One region of the Gracilimonas qinghaiensis genome, then DNA from elsewhere that is predicted to be linked to it. Evidence: riboswitches for the same ligand, from Rfam matches in the RefSeq annotation. Region 1 holds a riboswitch; the other holds the start of a gene.
The links. Region 1 has a riboswitch for thiamine pyrophosphate ahead of ACKGJO_RS01730 (universal stress protein). Riboswitches for the same ligand answer to the same signal wherever they lie in the genome.
Positions count from the first base shown of each region.

Region 2: another riboswitch for thiamine pyrophosphate. It lies ahead of ACKGJO_RS11140 (TonB-dependent receptor); the one in region 1 lies ahead of ACKGJO_RS01730 (universal stress protein).

Region 1 is NZ_JBKINJ010000001.1:388,008-395,554, reverse strand. Features, by position in the region: gene ACKGJO_RS01735 (cation-translocating P-type ATPase) at 1-2,205, opposite strand, end outside; TPP riboswitch at 2,799-2,891, shown strand; gene ACKGJO_RS01730 (universal stress protein) at 3,101-3,940, shown strand; gene ACKGJO_RS01725 (hypothetical protein) at 3,968-4,228, shown strand; gene ACKGJO_RS01720 (glycosyltransferase family 2 protein) at 4,265-5,215, opposite strand; gene ACKGJO_RS01715 (MerR family transcriptional regulator) at 5,294-5,614, shown strand; gene cyoE (heme o synthase) at 5,815-6,723, shown strand; gene ACKGJO_RS01705 (alpha-ketoacid dehydrogenase subunit alpha/beta) at 6,863-7,547, opposite strand, start outside.
Region 2 is NZ_JBKINJ010000002.1:266,502-274,048, forward strand. Features, by position in the region: gene ACKGJO_RS11130 (ABC transporter substrate-binding protein) at 1-738, shown strand, start outside; gene ACKGJO_RS11135 (NAD(+)/NADH kinase) at 738-1,613, shown strand; gene ACKGJO_RS11140 (TonB-dependent receptor) at 1,914-4,367, opposite strand; TPP riboswitch at 4,422-4,516, opposite strand; gene ACKGJO_RS11145 (alpha/beta hydrolase fold domain-containing protein) at 5,365-6,297, shown strand; gene ACKGJO_RS11150 (fibronectin type III domain-containing protein) at 6,370-7,547, opposite strand, start outside.

The DNA.
Region 1 (7,547 bases):
CGGAAATACATCTGTTACAAGATTTAAGAAAAGTATCTGCAAGGGTAATATTGGCAATGGCAAACCAATGAAGGAAGCAATTCCAACCACTGCAACTTCACTTACATTACAGGAAAGCAGATAAAACACAAACTTTCTGATATTGTTGAATATGATTCTACCCTGCTCAACTGCCAGCACGATCGTTGAGAACGCGTCATCCGTTAACACTATATCTGCAGCTTCACGTGCAACCTGCGTACCTCTCCGACCCATTGCGATCCCAATATCAGCTTTCTTCAGTGCCGGGGCATCATTTACGCCATCACCCGTCATTGCCACTGTCTGATTCTCATTTTGATACATGTCTATGATTTCCAACTTTTGTTTCGGATCAATTCGTGCATAGACAAATGAATTTAGCTTGGTCTGCTTATCAGTTTCATATAATTTACTTCCGTGAATAACTGCACTGTTACTTTTCTCAACAAGTTTAAGCTTATTCGCAATGTAACGAGCCGTCTCTACCTGATCACCTGTCACCATAACTACATTGATCCCGGCCTGCCTGCACTCTTCAATCGCTTCTTTAACGCCTTCCCTTGGGGGATCCATCAAAGCTACTAGCCCAATAAAGCACAAATCCTCATATGAATTCCCTTCAGGATCTTGAGCCATTTTAGTAGCCAAAGCGATCATCCTGTAACCTTCCCCGGCTAGTTTATTGTTCAGGTTCGACCAATGATCTTGCTCATCATTTCCGAGTTCTTTACAATCCCCTTCTTTTAAATAAGTGCTGCAATTCTGCAGTATTGCCTCAGGTGCGCCTTTTATATAAACCCGAAGTTTCCCCTCCTCAATCTTGTTCCAGGTTGCCATCATCTTAGTTGTTGAATCGAAGGCATCTTCCCTAACTTCCGGATGGACTTTCATCAGCTCAGAATGTAATAAGCCTGCTTTATAACCGAGCTCAAGCAGGGCAATTTCTAATGGATCTCCATTTGCCTCTTCTGAGTTTGGTTCGAAGGTCGCATTGTTGCATATCACCCCAACTTGTAATGCGAGCCTAAGGTCCCCATCGTGCTCAATGTGCAAAGGGTTACCCTCTTCAGTAAGTTCTTGGTCAATTTTGCCGTTTACATCTATCGTTCTGTTGTACAAATGGACCTGTGTAGCTGTCATTTGATTTTCAGTCAAAGTCCCCGTTTTATCCGTACAGATAACAGATGTAGCCCCGAGTGTTTCAACTGAAGAAAGCTTATTGACCAAAGCATTTTTGTTTGCCAGAGTTTTCAATCCTTTTGCAAGTGATAAAGTGGCAACAATTGGTAGTCCTTCCGGAATAGCTGCCACGGCAAGAGCGATCCCGGTTTCGATCATCAACACGATTTCTTTTCCACTGACAATTCCCGATATAACAATTGCTATGATGATCCCAACGCTTACATAGATCAGCTTATAACCCAATACGTCAAGGCGTTCCTCCAATGGGGTTAGCTCATCTTCTGTAGTCTCAACTAAAGATGAAATCTTACCTAACTCAGTACTCATTGCCGTGCCTACTACTACGGCAAGCCCAGAACCCCTCGTTACAGCTGTTCCTTTATACAGCATATTACTTCTCTCAGCCAATACGCTTTCTTCCTTAACTTTCATTTCATTTTTACTGACCGGAAGACTTTCACCCGTTAGTGCAGATTCATTAGCCTGCAGTTTGGAAGCATTGATTATCCTGAGATCTGCAGTTATTATATCTCCTCCTTCAATTACAACCAGATCTCCCGGAACAAGGTCCTCAGCGTCTACTTCAACAACTCGACCTTCCCTTTTTACTCTCGTCTTAACGACCCCAATTTGTGACAGGGCCTCCATTGCACGCACGGCTCTTAATTCAGTAATAAACCCGATCAGTGTATTGATCAAAATGACCACCAATACAGCCCATCCTTCTATCCATTCACCATATATTAATGCTGCTGCCGCTGCTACCGCCAATATCCCAATTATGATACTCTTGAATTGCGATATAAAGACCGACCAAATACTCCTGCTTTTGTGCTGCCTTAATTTGTTAATTCCATACTGCTCTCTTCTTATCTTAACAGTTTGTTCGTTAAGGCCCTTGTTCCGATCAACTTCAAATCTATTCAGTACCTCCTCAACTTCTAAAGTATGTAGGTTCTCCGGATCCACTAAAACATTATGCTTATCTGCAGCTCTGCTCATTCAATTACCGTCTGATTTACCCGGAATTTAGTCTTACTCCATAACTGAATTTAATATATGAGGCTGTAATATCCATCATTCTTTGAATTACAAAACCTATTTATATCAATTCTTATTTCGATGTTGTAATTGACACCTGCATGAGTTATTGAAAATGCCGTAATGATCTAATTACTAAACTTATTTTACAGTATGAAAAACAATAGCTTTGACAGCTTGTGTCAGCTTCTCATTAAACAGACTGACCAGATTCTGAAAAAATCCCTGTGTGATTCCAAAAATGTTTGGTCGTAATAATTCTAACCTATCAAAATAAATACGGTTTTATCCTACACTTTTTGTAATAAAAATATTACAACCTCTTTATCCTTTCCCCTGCATACAACTAACAGGTATTGTTTTATACTTCTCTCAGAGTCTTTGATATAATGATAGTCAAATTAAAAAAGAGCATAATTTCTGTCTCTTTAAATAGAACAGAGATAAACCGGAAAAATGCCGCCGGTTACTTACAGTGATTAATCTTTATTGATTTTTCCTGACGTATGCTCCGGTTATCAATAAGGAATGCTGATAATACAGCAAACCCGAAAGATACCTGTTGAGGGTGCTTGTTATGAGCTGAAATTATACCTCTTATACTTGATGCGGATCATACCGACGAAAGGAAACAGTTAACTTTCTAATTATTGAGTAGCCCGTAGTTTAATTACTATGGGCTTTTATTAAACATACTTCGAGACAGTAAAGATGCTGATGACGGGCTTAGTAATCTGGCTGAAAGTGAAGTCAATAAAAATGCAACCTGGAGCTCGATCGTATCTTCTATCGATTAAATCCCTAATTTTTCTGATATTAAATAAATTCCGGGAAATTAAAACCTACAGGATATAACATGGGCAAAGCAATCAAAAACATTCTTCATCCAACCGATTTTTCAGATAATGCCAAACACGCACTTTCTTTCGCTTTGAAGCTGGCAAAAGAATATGATGCAAGTTTACATATAATGCATTCAATAGAAGAGCCCTACGATTTTACTCCCGTGGTTGAAAATATCAAACAAAATGTGACGCGTAAAGTTGAAAAACTGTTTGAGGAAATCACTGATCAGATAAAAAGTCAAAAAGAATATGAAAATCTAAAAGTTAAAACTCATCTTTTTGAAGGCAGGTCAGTTTATTCTGTGATAAATGCAATACCTGAATATCATATAGATATGGTCGTAATGGGTACTCAAGGAAGAAGTGCGCTTGAACGGATGTTCTTTGGCAGTACTACCACAGAAGTCGTTCAACAATCTGAAGTACCGGTTCTTGTGATTCCAATGAATAGTGAATTTACCGGTTTCAAAAAGATCCTGTTTACATCAGATTATGGGCCTTATGATCTGAACGCACTAAAATTTGTAAGCCAGTTAGCATCTCAATATCAAGCATTATTAAAAATAATTCATGTCACTAAAAAACTGGATAGAAAAGAAGATCTGCTATTTCGCGGATTAAAGGATTATGTTTCTGAACATATCAGCTATAACAAGATCAAATATGAATTAATGGAATCTGATGATCTTTTAAATACCGTAAATATTGAGGTTAATGAGCATGACTTTTCTTTGATCGTTACCGTACGCTATCAAAATCTATTTTCTGTTATTGGCAAAAAACATTCAAAAAAGATAAGTCAGGCCACAATGGTTCCTCTACTTGTTATGCCCGGAAAACCAAAGTCATAAAAAACTTCTGTTAATATGTAGATCACTATGGAAAAAAAGAAATCACATAATATTGAACCCAGGGAAATAAAAATTGAGATTGATTCTGAAATTATAACGGTTCCCAAAACTGCCGAAAATATCCGATGGGAAGATGACGGTGGACATATACCTGAGGTCATTAAAATGGTTGACAATAGTCTGCTACCTTTAAGGCCCGGAGACTCTTTTAAAGTTAAAAGTGGAGAGCTTATTAAGGAAAAAGACCGAGTTTTCTACGTTGCTAAAATCGAAACTATAAATGAGTAGGCAGCTTTATAAGACAGATTCATATTCCGGAAATCTTCAAACCTGTTCCCTGATCCTTGGTTTTTGTTTTTCTATATGATTTTTATTGATCAACTCACCAAGTAAGCCCGTTGAAAAGAACTGAACACCGACAACCATCAAAAGAATGCCAAGAAAAAGTAATGGCCGGTTTCCAATGCCCTCACCTAAAACCAGTTTCACATACACCATATACAAGTTTATGAAACCGCCGGCAATTAACAGTAGTACCCCTATGGTTCCAAAGAAATGCATTGGTTTTTGGAGATATCGCTGAACAAAAGTAATTGTCACAAGATCCAAAAATCCGTTCATGAACCTAGATAAACCAAATTTAGTCTTTCCGTATTTTCGAGGATGATGCTTAACAACCTTTTCAGTTATTCGGCCATAACCTTCACGTTTTGCCAGCATGGGTATATATCGGTGTAACTCTCCGTATAAATAAATACTCTCTACAACTTCTGCTCTATAGGCTTTCAAGCCGCAGTTAAAATCATGCAGTTTGATACCCGCAACTTTCCGGGTCACATAGTTAAAAAATTTAGACGGTATAGTCTTTGAGATCGGATCGTGGCGCTCTTTTTTCCAACCACTTACCAGATCGTACCCGTCTTTCAGCATTTGTATCATCTCAGGAATTTCATTAGGATCATCCTGAAGATCTGAGTCTAAGGTAACAATGTAATCTCCCTTTACATCTTCAAATCCAGCTTGTAAAGCAACACTTTTACCGTAGTTGTGATGAAATGAAATGCCTCTTACATTATCATTTTTTTCAGCCAGATCTTTGATCACACTCCACGAAGTATCAGTGGACCCATCATCCACAAATATGACTTCGTAGGTAAACAAATTCAACAGAGCTTCTGAAATAGCTTTTTCAAGCTCGGGCAGTGATTCTTCTTCGTTGTAAACAGGGATCACTAAACTTATGTCTATATTTGAATTAGTATCCTTATCTTGCAAAATGTTACCTTTTATAAATGAACAGAATTAGTTTACTTTAATAAATAAAACGGTTCTAAAATACACTTTCTGTCTGCTATGAAAAAATTGTATTACTCTATGGGTGAGGTCAGTAAATTAACGGGACTTGAACCTCACGTTCTAAGAAACTGGGAAAAAACCTATTCAGAGTTAAATCCCAAAAAGAACAGTGCCGGAAATCGTGTATATAAAGAAACTGAACTGGCGTTGATCTTCAGAATAAAAGAACTGCTTCATGACAAAAAATACAGTACTGAGGGAGTTCAGGATATCTTAACCAACGGAGAGGGAAAGAAATCATCCGACTTAACTCCAGAAGCTCAAAAAGATCTTTCAGAGATCCGTGTATTCTTAAGTGACCTCCTGGAAAGGCTATAAAATAGATACCTGTCGTCTCCTTTAATTTCCAGGCACACTTTATAAACATCTTTGGCACAACGAGATAATCATTTTTTACAAAAACACCTGCCTGAGAGCGCATTTCTCTGCAAGAAATCCGTAAAGTTTCTAACAAAAATCCCGAAATTATCTTAACTTCATGATTGCTTCAAAAAGCAGTATATGACCAATCGCAGTAGATGAATTCAGCTAAAGAGACCGTACTAATCAACAGACCTTTAACAGAGGTTATTTCTGACTACTATCAACTTACCAAACCCGGCATTACCATGTCTGTATTGGTGAGCATGCTGGTTGGTTATATTTTAGGTAGTGGAGCAGACATTAATTTCTCTGTTCTGATCCATGCTTTGATCGGAACCTATTTGATCGCAGCCGGAACCGGAGCTCACAATCAGTTCATTGAGCGGGTTTCAGATAAACTTATGAAGCGTACTGCTAAACGACCGCTTCCTGATCACCGTATTGATTCCAAAAGCGGGATGATCTTCTCACTAACCCTCATCTTTTCAGGTTTACTCTATCTTATATTGCTGGTAAATCCAGTTGCTGGAGCGGTTTCCTTAGTCACGGCTTTGATCTATCTGGGTATCTATACCCCAATGAAAAAAGTCTCACCTATTAATATAGCTGTTGGAGCAATCCCCGGTGCACTTCCTCCCGTAGGTGGTTGGGCTGCTGCAACCGGTAACATATCAGAACCCGGTATGTGGCTGTTGTTCGGGATCATGTTTTTTTGGCAAGTTCCTCACGTTTTATCCATTGCATGGTTATGTAAGGATGATTATTCAAGTGCCGGACTTAAAATGCTGCCTAAAAAAGACGAGGAAGGCTATAAGACTTTATTCTGGTCAATGATCTGCGTACTTAGTTTATTTCCGGTAACACTTGCCCTTTTTCAACTTAATATTGCCGGAATTATTTTTCTTGTCTTTGGAATGCTGTTTGCACTGGGATTTATGGCTTACACTATAAAATTTGGATTAGAACGGACAAAAGATAATGCCAAGAAAATGATGTTTGCCTCCATAGCTTATCTTCCCTTAGTCTGGATCGCCGTTTTCTTAGACCGTTTCATCTCTATCTGAATCGATTAATCTTAGGTCCTATCTATTCTACACCACTTGGAGTTTTGTTTGCTTTCCCAATTCCAATAAAAAAGGTGACAGAGATCTTTACTCGAAAGAAATTCTATCACCTTAGAACTATTGATAAGATTAATAAATGTTAAGCCTGGTAGATCTCCGGAAAGCGCGCCGGATCTGCTTCACTCATAATTGAATAAATAGCTTCGTAAATATCTTCAGCGTTGGGCTTACTAAAGTAATCACCATCAGATGCATACGCTGGTCTGTGTGCTTTAGCTGTCAGACATTTAGGCTCAGAATCTAAGCTAAAATAGCCACCCTGATCTTCAAGTATGTTTTGAAGAATATAAGCTGATGCCCCACCGGGAACATCCTCATCAACTATAAGCAGTCTATTCGTTTTGCTCAATGAATTTCCTATCAAATTGTCAATATCAAATGGAAGAAGGGTTCTCACGTCTATCAACTCTACCGATAGCCCAGCTTTTTCCAACTGTGGAATCAAACCTTCTATGATATTAAAAGTGGCTCCATAAGACACTACTGTAATATCTGAGCCCTCGTTGACGATCTCCGGTTTACCTAATGGAGTTGTAAATTGCCCAAGATTAGTAGGCAGATCTTCTTTCAACCTATAACCGTTTAATGGCTCAACAACGATGGCAGGATCGTCACCTTTCAATAATGTATTATAAAAACCGGCTGCTTGAGTCAAGTTTCGAGGCACACAGAAATGCAAACCTCGCACTCCATTTACGATCATACCCATAGGCGAACCTGAATGCCATATACCCTCCAGTCGGTGACCACGCGTTCTCACGATC
Region 2 (7,547 bases), on a different contig from region 1:
TCCGGCCCCATACAGCAGGCAGCAGGAACAGGACGGTTTCGGTTCCTCCAAAAAGAAAATAACACACACCTGCTTACTGTAAACGAGGATCATTCTTCCAATCTGCCTGATATCAACCGGCTAGATATCATTTCCGGTATCAATGAGCGAAACTTGTATCAGGAATTTGCCGGTGAAAGAGTTGATGTGCTTGTGGAATTGGGAGCAGCAACTTTGCTTACTGTGGCGGACTCAACGGGGGAACTACTAAGTAGCTACTATAACAATTACGAATTACATCAGGTACCTGTAAGCTCCGATTATCCACTATATTATAATTCAAAATCGGGACAGGCCAACAAAGTGAACGAAGTATTAGACAATCTGAATCAAAACTCAGTATTGATCAGCAATTCCCTAGGCTCCCTTTCAATGACCAAAGCAGATACAACCGGGACACTGCAGAGCGATAACACAAGCATGGGTATTACGCATACAACTCATCCATTTTACCGGTTCATGCTTAATAACTTAGCCCCACAAGTAAACGAATCTGGTTATAGTTTTGCAATGAGTGCCTCCTATGCTTTTAATGATCAGATCACTTTTACCACAAAGCCTTATCCGGGTACTGAACAGGTATTGGTCTGGGATGCCCCGATCTATCTGTTATCACACAGTAACATTCAGGGAATTACAGTGAGGCATAATCCCTGGAATCTCGATCTTTCGTCTTTCAGTATGAATGGAGCCAATTGATGAAACTAGCCGTCGTCGCAAATCCGAGTAAATACGAAGTCAAAGAAGTACTCTTTAAAGCCGTGAATTGGGCTAAAAATCATGATATCACCCTGTTCATCAACAAAGAAATCTGTGATGAAATGGAGCTGAATGGGAGTGCAGCTATTCAAAAGACTGAAAGTGATCTTGATTCCATTCAGGCAAGTGACATTATTTTGGTGATGGGTGGAGATGGCACGATCCTCTATACGGCCCGTATCTCCAAAGACATTCAAAAACCTATTTTAGGGATTAACAGTGGTCGTCTTGGCTTTATGGCCAATACCCAAATAGAAGATCTGGAACCTGCCCTTGACCGACTGCTTGATAACGATTTCACTCTCGATAAGCGGGTATTTCTTAAAGCCACCACCCAACGCGGGGATGAATTCCACGCATTGAATGAGTTTCTATTTACACGCAAGGATTCTATTTCCATGGTAAATGTAACGGCTGAATATGATGGCAGCCTTATCAACACCTATTGGGCCGATGGATTACTTGTAGCCTCACCGACCGGTTCCACAGCATATAACCTCGCCTCCGGTGGACCGATTGTAGCGCCGGGAACCGAAGTCTTCGTAGTAACTCCCATCAATCCGCACACCCTTACCACCCGACCATTGGTATTGAACTCGACACGACCCCTCAAGATCAAGATCGAAAAGCAACAAAATGAGGTGCTTTTTTCTTATGACGGACAAGTTCATGAGATCGAAGATTTCCCCTTTGAGGTCGAGATATTGAAATCTGATCTGACCTTCGACCTTATTCATCTTCCCGGACAGGATTACTTTGAAACCCTTCGCAACAAACTAATGTGGGGAATGGATTCCCGGCGGAATAGGGAGTAGTTAGTTTTAAGTGTTTAGTGTTTAGTTTTGAATTGTTTCCTGACCGAGGACCGTCGACGGGAGACCGATAGTAGCTGTCTCATTGCGCCGCTATGCTGCGCAACATGTAATTGAAGGCTCTTCCTCAAATTTTGAAGCGGAATTAGCAGGCTATAGATACTTCATTTCGATATTGATTATTCGCTTGGTCATTATGCAATATTAAAATAGCCCCGCTCTGAAGAACGGGGCTATTTTTCGACTAAACTAATTGAAAATTGAGTGCTGGATACTTCTTTATTGAATGTTCAGCGCTGTCTGTTAAAACTTCCAGGTTAGCTGGAATAGGAAATTAGTGCCGGCTTGTGGGTAGTAATAGTTATAGTTCACCGGCTCACCCGCCTGTAGCCACCCAAAGGTGTAGCCGTTGGTCTCATATTCATGATCAAAGATATTATTCACCTGTAATGTCGCTGTGATACCTTCAAGCAATGAGATCTTATCAAGGGAATAACTTATTCTCAGATCATTCACAAAATAAGGATCGATTGAACGGCTTTCGGTCTGTGTATTATCAAGATACTGACGTGAGACATATTTACTGACAAGCTCTGCATTCAGTGCCCCGGTCTGATAGCCGATCACTCCATTAGTAATGAGTGAAGGTGAAAATGCGATATCGGTTTCTTCATAGGTCGTAGCCTGTTGACCCAAGTAATTGAAGTTCGCATCATACTGATCAGTGAACTGCGTGTATTCAACGATCTTGTTTCGGCTGAAAGTTGCATTGGCCGATACACTCAGGTGCTCAGAAACACTCAAACCACCCTGAAGTTCAAGCCCGATACGATAACTTTCCGGTACATTCTCCCTGACGATCTCACCCACATCATTGATCGCTCCCGTTGGCACAAGCTGGTCTCGATAGAACATGCCGTACACATTGGCACCAAGATAATGCCGCCTAAAATCACCTCTATAACCAAGCTCTACGTTATAGAGACGCTCCGAGTCAGGTCGGCTTTCAGGGGATGAGTCTACATACTCATCTCGCGTTGGTTCTTTATTACCAACCGCAAAAGAAGCATACAAACGCTGTTGATCCGGAAGTTGATAAACAAAGCCAAACTTGGGGTTAAAGAACATCAGATCATCGGTTTGCTGGAGAGTAACGAGGCTGTCTCGTACGGAACTCCCCGCACTGCGAACAAAGCCATTTCCAAGAAACTCATAGTTGACGCCTCTCACCTGTAGATCCAGGTAAGAATTCAGATTATCGGTAATTCCATACTGCAGTTTTCCATATAGATTGAAATCATTCTTAATGCCATCGTTATCGTAATACCGATCTTCGATCTCACTGTCGCCGGCATATCTAGCCCATATCACTTCTCCGAAATGAGCCCCGTCATAATAGTTATAGCCACCGCCAAGTGTTAAATTCCAGATATCATTCGGGGTGAATTTTGTAGAAAAGATGGTTCCGTAGAAATCATTATCCAGCCAACGGCGGCGAACAAGATCTGATTCAGAAGGAGTAGATGGCAGGATCGGTTCAATATCGTAATCGGTCAGGTCTTCATCAGCTTTGTACTCCTCGAAGTAGCCAAAGCCTTTGGTGTAGAATGCAGATACATTAGCATTCCAGTTTTCAGTCAGTTTATATGAGTAATGCAACTGGTAATAGTTCTGCTGATAGTTGTCGACCTGATCTTCGTAGGGTTCGCCGGCTTTTTCGGTACCAGCCTCATTGAAGGTGCGATCGTTCTCCAGTACGCTTTCCTCGATGCCATACCATGCCTGATAGGTGCGTTCCTTTCCGGAAAAGACATCAGCTCGAAGCAAGCTTCGTTCTCCATGTCTGGCAGCCGACAAGAAGTAGGAATCAAGATCAGAACTCGCACGATCTATGAAGCCATCCGAATCAATTTTTGATAGACGGCCTTCAAACTGCCATCCGTTCTCCATCAGTCCCGACCCAAGCTTGACGTTATATTTTTGGGTATTAAAAGAGCCGATTCCGGTATTGATCTCTCCAAACGGTTCCACCCTGGAGGAACTGGTTTGAAGATTAATGGTTCCGCCAAAAGCTGCGGCTCCATTGGTAGACGTTCCTACCCCGCGCTGTATCTGGATATTTTCTGTGGATGAAGACAGATCCGGTAAGTTTACCCAGAATACGCCGTGGGATTCCGCATCATTGACCGGGATTCCGTTGATGGTCACATTGATACGCGCCGGGTCAACCCCTCGAATACGAATGCCTGTGTAACCGATGCCGGCCCCCGCATCTGAAGTTGTAGTAACCGATGGAGTACTCTGAAGCAGATAGGGTACATCCTGCCCCAGATTTCGCCGTTCGATCTCCTCGCCTTCAACATTAGTGTAAGTAATGGGAGATGTTTCATCAGCACGAGTGGCGCTCACGAAAACATCGTCAGAGATATAGGTATCCGGCAACATATAGATCTCAAGATCTTTTTGATTACGCCGGACATCAACCTCCTGATCTTTGTAACCCAAATAAGTGATCAACAAACGGAGTTCACCGTTTTCCGAAAGACGGAATTCGAAAGAACCGTCCTCCTGAGATACCACCCCACGTGAAGTACCGACCTGACGTATGGCCGCTCCGGGCAAGGGTTGTTTGGATTGAGCATCAAGCACGGTTCCGGTAATTGTTTGTGCCTGAGTAGTTGTGTTAGTAGAAAAGAAAAGTGGTACTGTTAATAGCAAAGCCGTAAAAAACGACTTTATGGTAATAGAATTAAACATTGAATTCCTCCAATTAATGTAGTGTGATTAATGGAGGAGGTTAACTTGCGTTACTGTGCGGTAAACAGGTTTCCCTACGCCGGTATTATCCGGTTCAGGTTATCAGGGTGTGATCTCAGCCCGCTATGCAAGCACCCCCAACCTTGGTTGTGAGCATCAAAGATACGAGGCTTAAGAATGTTGAACAAGTAACATTCAACATTCAGTTTTGAAGGATCATAAAGTGGCTCGGTGAGCTTCCCTAATCAATAATTCGCAGATCGGTAGATCGCCGTTCGCCGATCACAGATCATTTTGCCCATTAAGCCTAAACAACCCCTAGCGCAAGCCTCTCGCTTGTGCGGTGTTTTATCTGCCATCCCAAGGTTTAACATATTTGCTTCATCGTTTTCCTCTTTCTTTTGTGCCGACAAAAGAAACAAAAGCTCCCGGCTGCGAAAAATGAGCTAAAGTCGACTCCGTTTCGCTAAAAGAAATCAATGCTCCTTCGCCGGGCTTGCCAATACCTTAGTGCCTTACGGTATGATTTCTTTCTTAACGCTTCATTCCGTCACCTTTTTAACGCTCTTTTTTCTAAGGCCGAAGGATATTGAACATTCAACATTGAATGGTGAAGTTTACTGTATCTTTTTAAACCAAACGAACGATCTTTGCGGGCAGACTATGAAGTGGAATGCAGGTTTGAGAGGTTAAACGACGAAGCAATCTCCCTGATGCGGGCAACCGGCCATGCCAAGGAGATCGCCGCGTCGGCAAACAGTGTAGCCAACGAATATAATTACGGACTCCTCGCGATGACCGTTCAAGGATTGAGATCTGAAGCCCTTCTGCCAGTTAATTTCGCAGATCTGTCTATCGACTTTCGCTGATCGATCCTGCTTTGCACATCAGTGCAAGGAGTACTTCCCCGGAACCAGTCTACGGTCCTAAGATCACTCAAAACTCTATTGAATGCTGTAGTCGGAATTACCGTTTGGAAAGCCAACCAATCCTATTGATGATGAGAAAACCTGACCTTATTTCGAAGACCATAAATTTTGCACTAGATATTTCTTCCTACAAAAAGAAATTAGATCCGGCCTGGTGGCAGGCACCTTCGTCACAAAGTGAGCCTCCTGCCTATTTCAAAGAACAATTTGAGTTGAACTATCGGCTGCAGGATGGCCATAAGATATGGGAAATATCCTCATTCAAAGCAACATCCGAAAAAGCCATCCTATTTATTCATGGCGGTGGATTCACTAAAAGCTTTATGAAATTTCACTGGAATTTGATCCGTGAGTTTGGCAAAAAATTGGATCAGGATATCATTGCACCGGATTATCCCCTGTTACCAAAAGGATCAGCTACCGAAGTCATGAGTTTCTTTATGAATCTCTATACGAACCTTTTAGAAAATTACGGAGCTGAAAATGTGACTATCGTAGGAGATTCGAATGGCGGTGGAATCGCACATTCCTTGTGTCAGCTGCTCATAAAGAACAATATCAAACAACCTTCTCAATTGGTACTCTTATCACCATGGCTCGATCTGAGCCTTTCCAATCCTCTCATAGAAGATACCGAGGACAACGATCCCTTATTGGATGTAGAAGCACTGAGAACTTTAGGGAAACAATATGCCGCCGATGTTGAACTCACTGATTTCAGGGCAAGTCCCATTTATGGCAATATTCGCCGAGTTGCCCCTACCACATTATTTGTAGGAACCCATGATATCATGCTGGCAGACTCTCGCAAATTAAGGTTAAAAGCTGAATCTGAGCCGGTGGTTTTTAACTATCTTGAGTTCAACGGGATGTTTCACGACTGGATGTTCTTCAATTTTCCGGATGCCAAAAAGGCTCAGGCTATGATCATCAGTCAGATCAAGTATCCACCTTCGGAGGCGGAGATGGCGTTGAATGCCGGAAGTGATTTCTGGAAATAAAACTTACAGGTTCCTTTTTTATCTAGTGAGGCTAACCTTTATAAATCGGTTTATAGCCTTCCTTATCGCAGTTTAATTACCAACTGTAACCACAGCCGTATCGCTCAATAAGCTTTGGTTTCCATCTTTACGAAAAACTCTGACCCGATATTCATATCGTCCTGCACGAACACGACGATCAGTGAATGTGGTGTTATCGCTTCGACCAACCTGTCGAAGTCCTTCCTCTCCGCTGCGGCGATAGATCACAAAGAAAACTTCATCAAGATCATCACCAGGATAGGCCCATCGAATTACAGTGCCCCTATCACCAGACTGTGCAGACAGATTTTCGGCAACACTGACCGATCGCCTGTTCACAGTTTTTACCTGAACCGGATTCGAAAAGTCCGACAGCAATCCGCTTTGATCTTCTGCCTGTAACCTGTAGAAATAGGTTGCCCCCGGTTCCAGCCCCCGGTCAGTATAGCGGGCAATTTCTGTTTTTTCCCTGAATGTTTGAATTGGCTGCCAATCGCTCGCCGGCCCGGACCTTCGGTACAAAGTAGCTGTTTGGAAGTCAATAACAGAGGGCAGAGCAATTTCGAAGTTCACGTCAGTGGAACCAATCTCCACGTTTTTAAATACCGGGCGCGGAGGGGGTACGATGTCTGGCCGCTCAAGGGCGATAACGTCACTCTCCTCTGATTCATTAAAATGAACATCGTAGGCTCGAATTTTGTAATACACATTCCGGGTAAGCGTATTTAGCATCACCGTATCGCGGACAATTGTTCTGCTGCCTGAAGTGATCAGCGAATCGCCAAACATCTCTTTCACCACTGAAAATTCATGCTCCGGATCGTTTGCCATAAATATCTTATATCCATCCACGGCATCCTCAGGATCCGGGCTGATTATGATCTCTACAGAGCCGTCATCTCCAATCGTTGCCTGTCCAATTTCAGGTTTCACAGGTGGATTAAAGCGAATATATGATACCGGCAAAACTGCTGACGTACTCACATTGCCGGCTGTATCCACTGCCTGAATTGCATAATAAGTATCCAGGTCACGATTAAAATCAAGGTCGATCCACTCGCGGAGATTGGGATCAGTCAGATCTGGGTGAAGACGTACAAATTCTTCACTGCTTCCATCACCACGGAGTACTGCAAAACCGGCAAGGTCGTTATCTACTGTGCCGGGCATCTCCCAAGTTACGCGAACTGTATCCTCACTTTCATGCTTTGGCTGAAGCAACAGCGGCT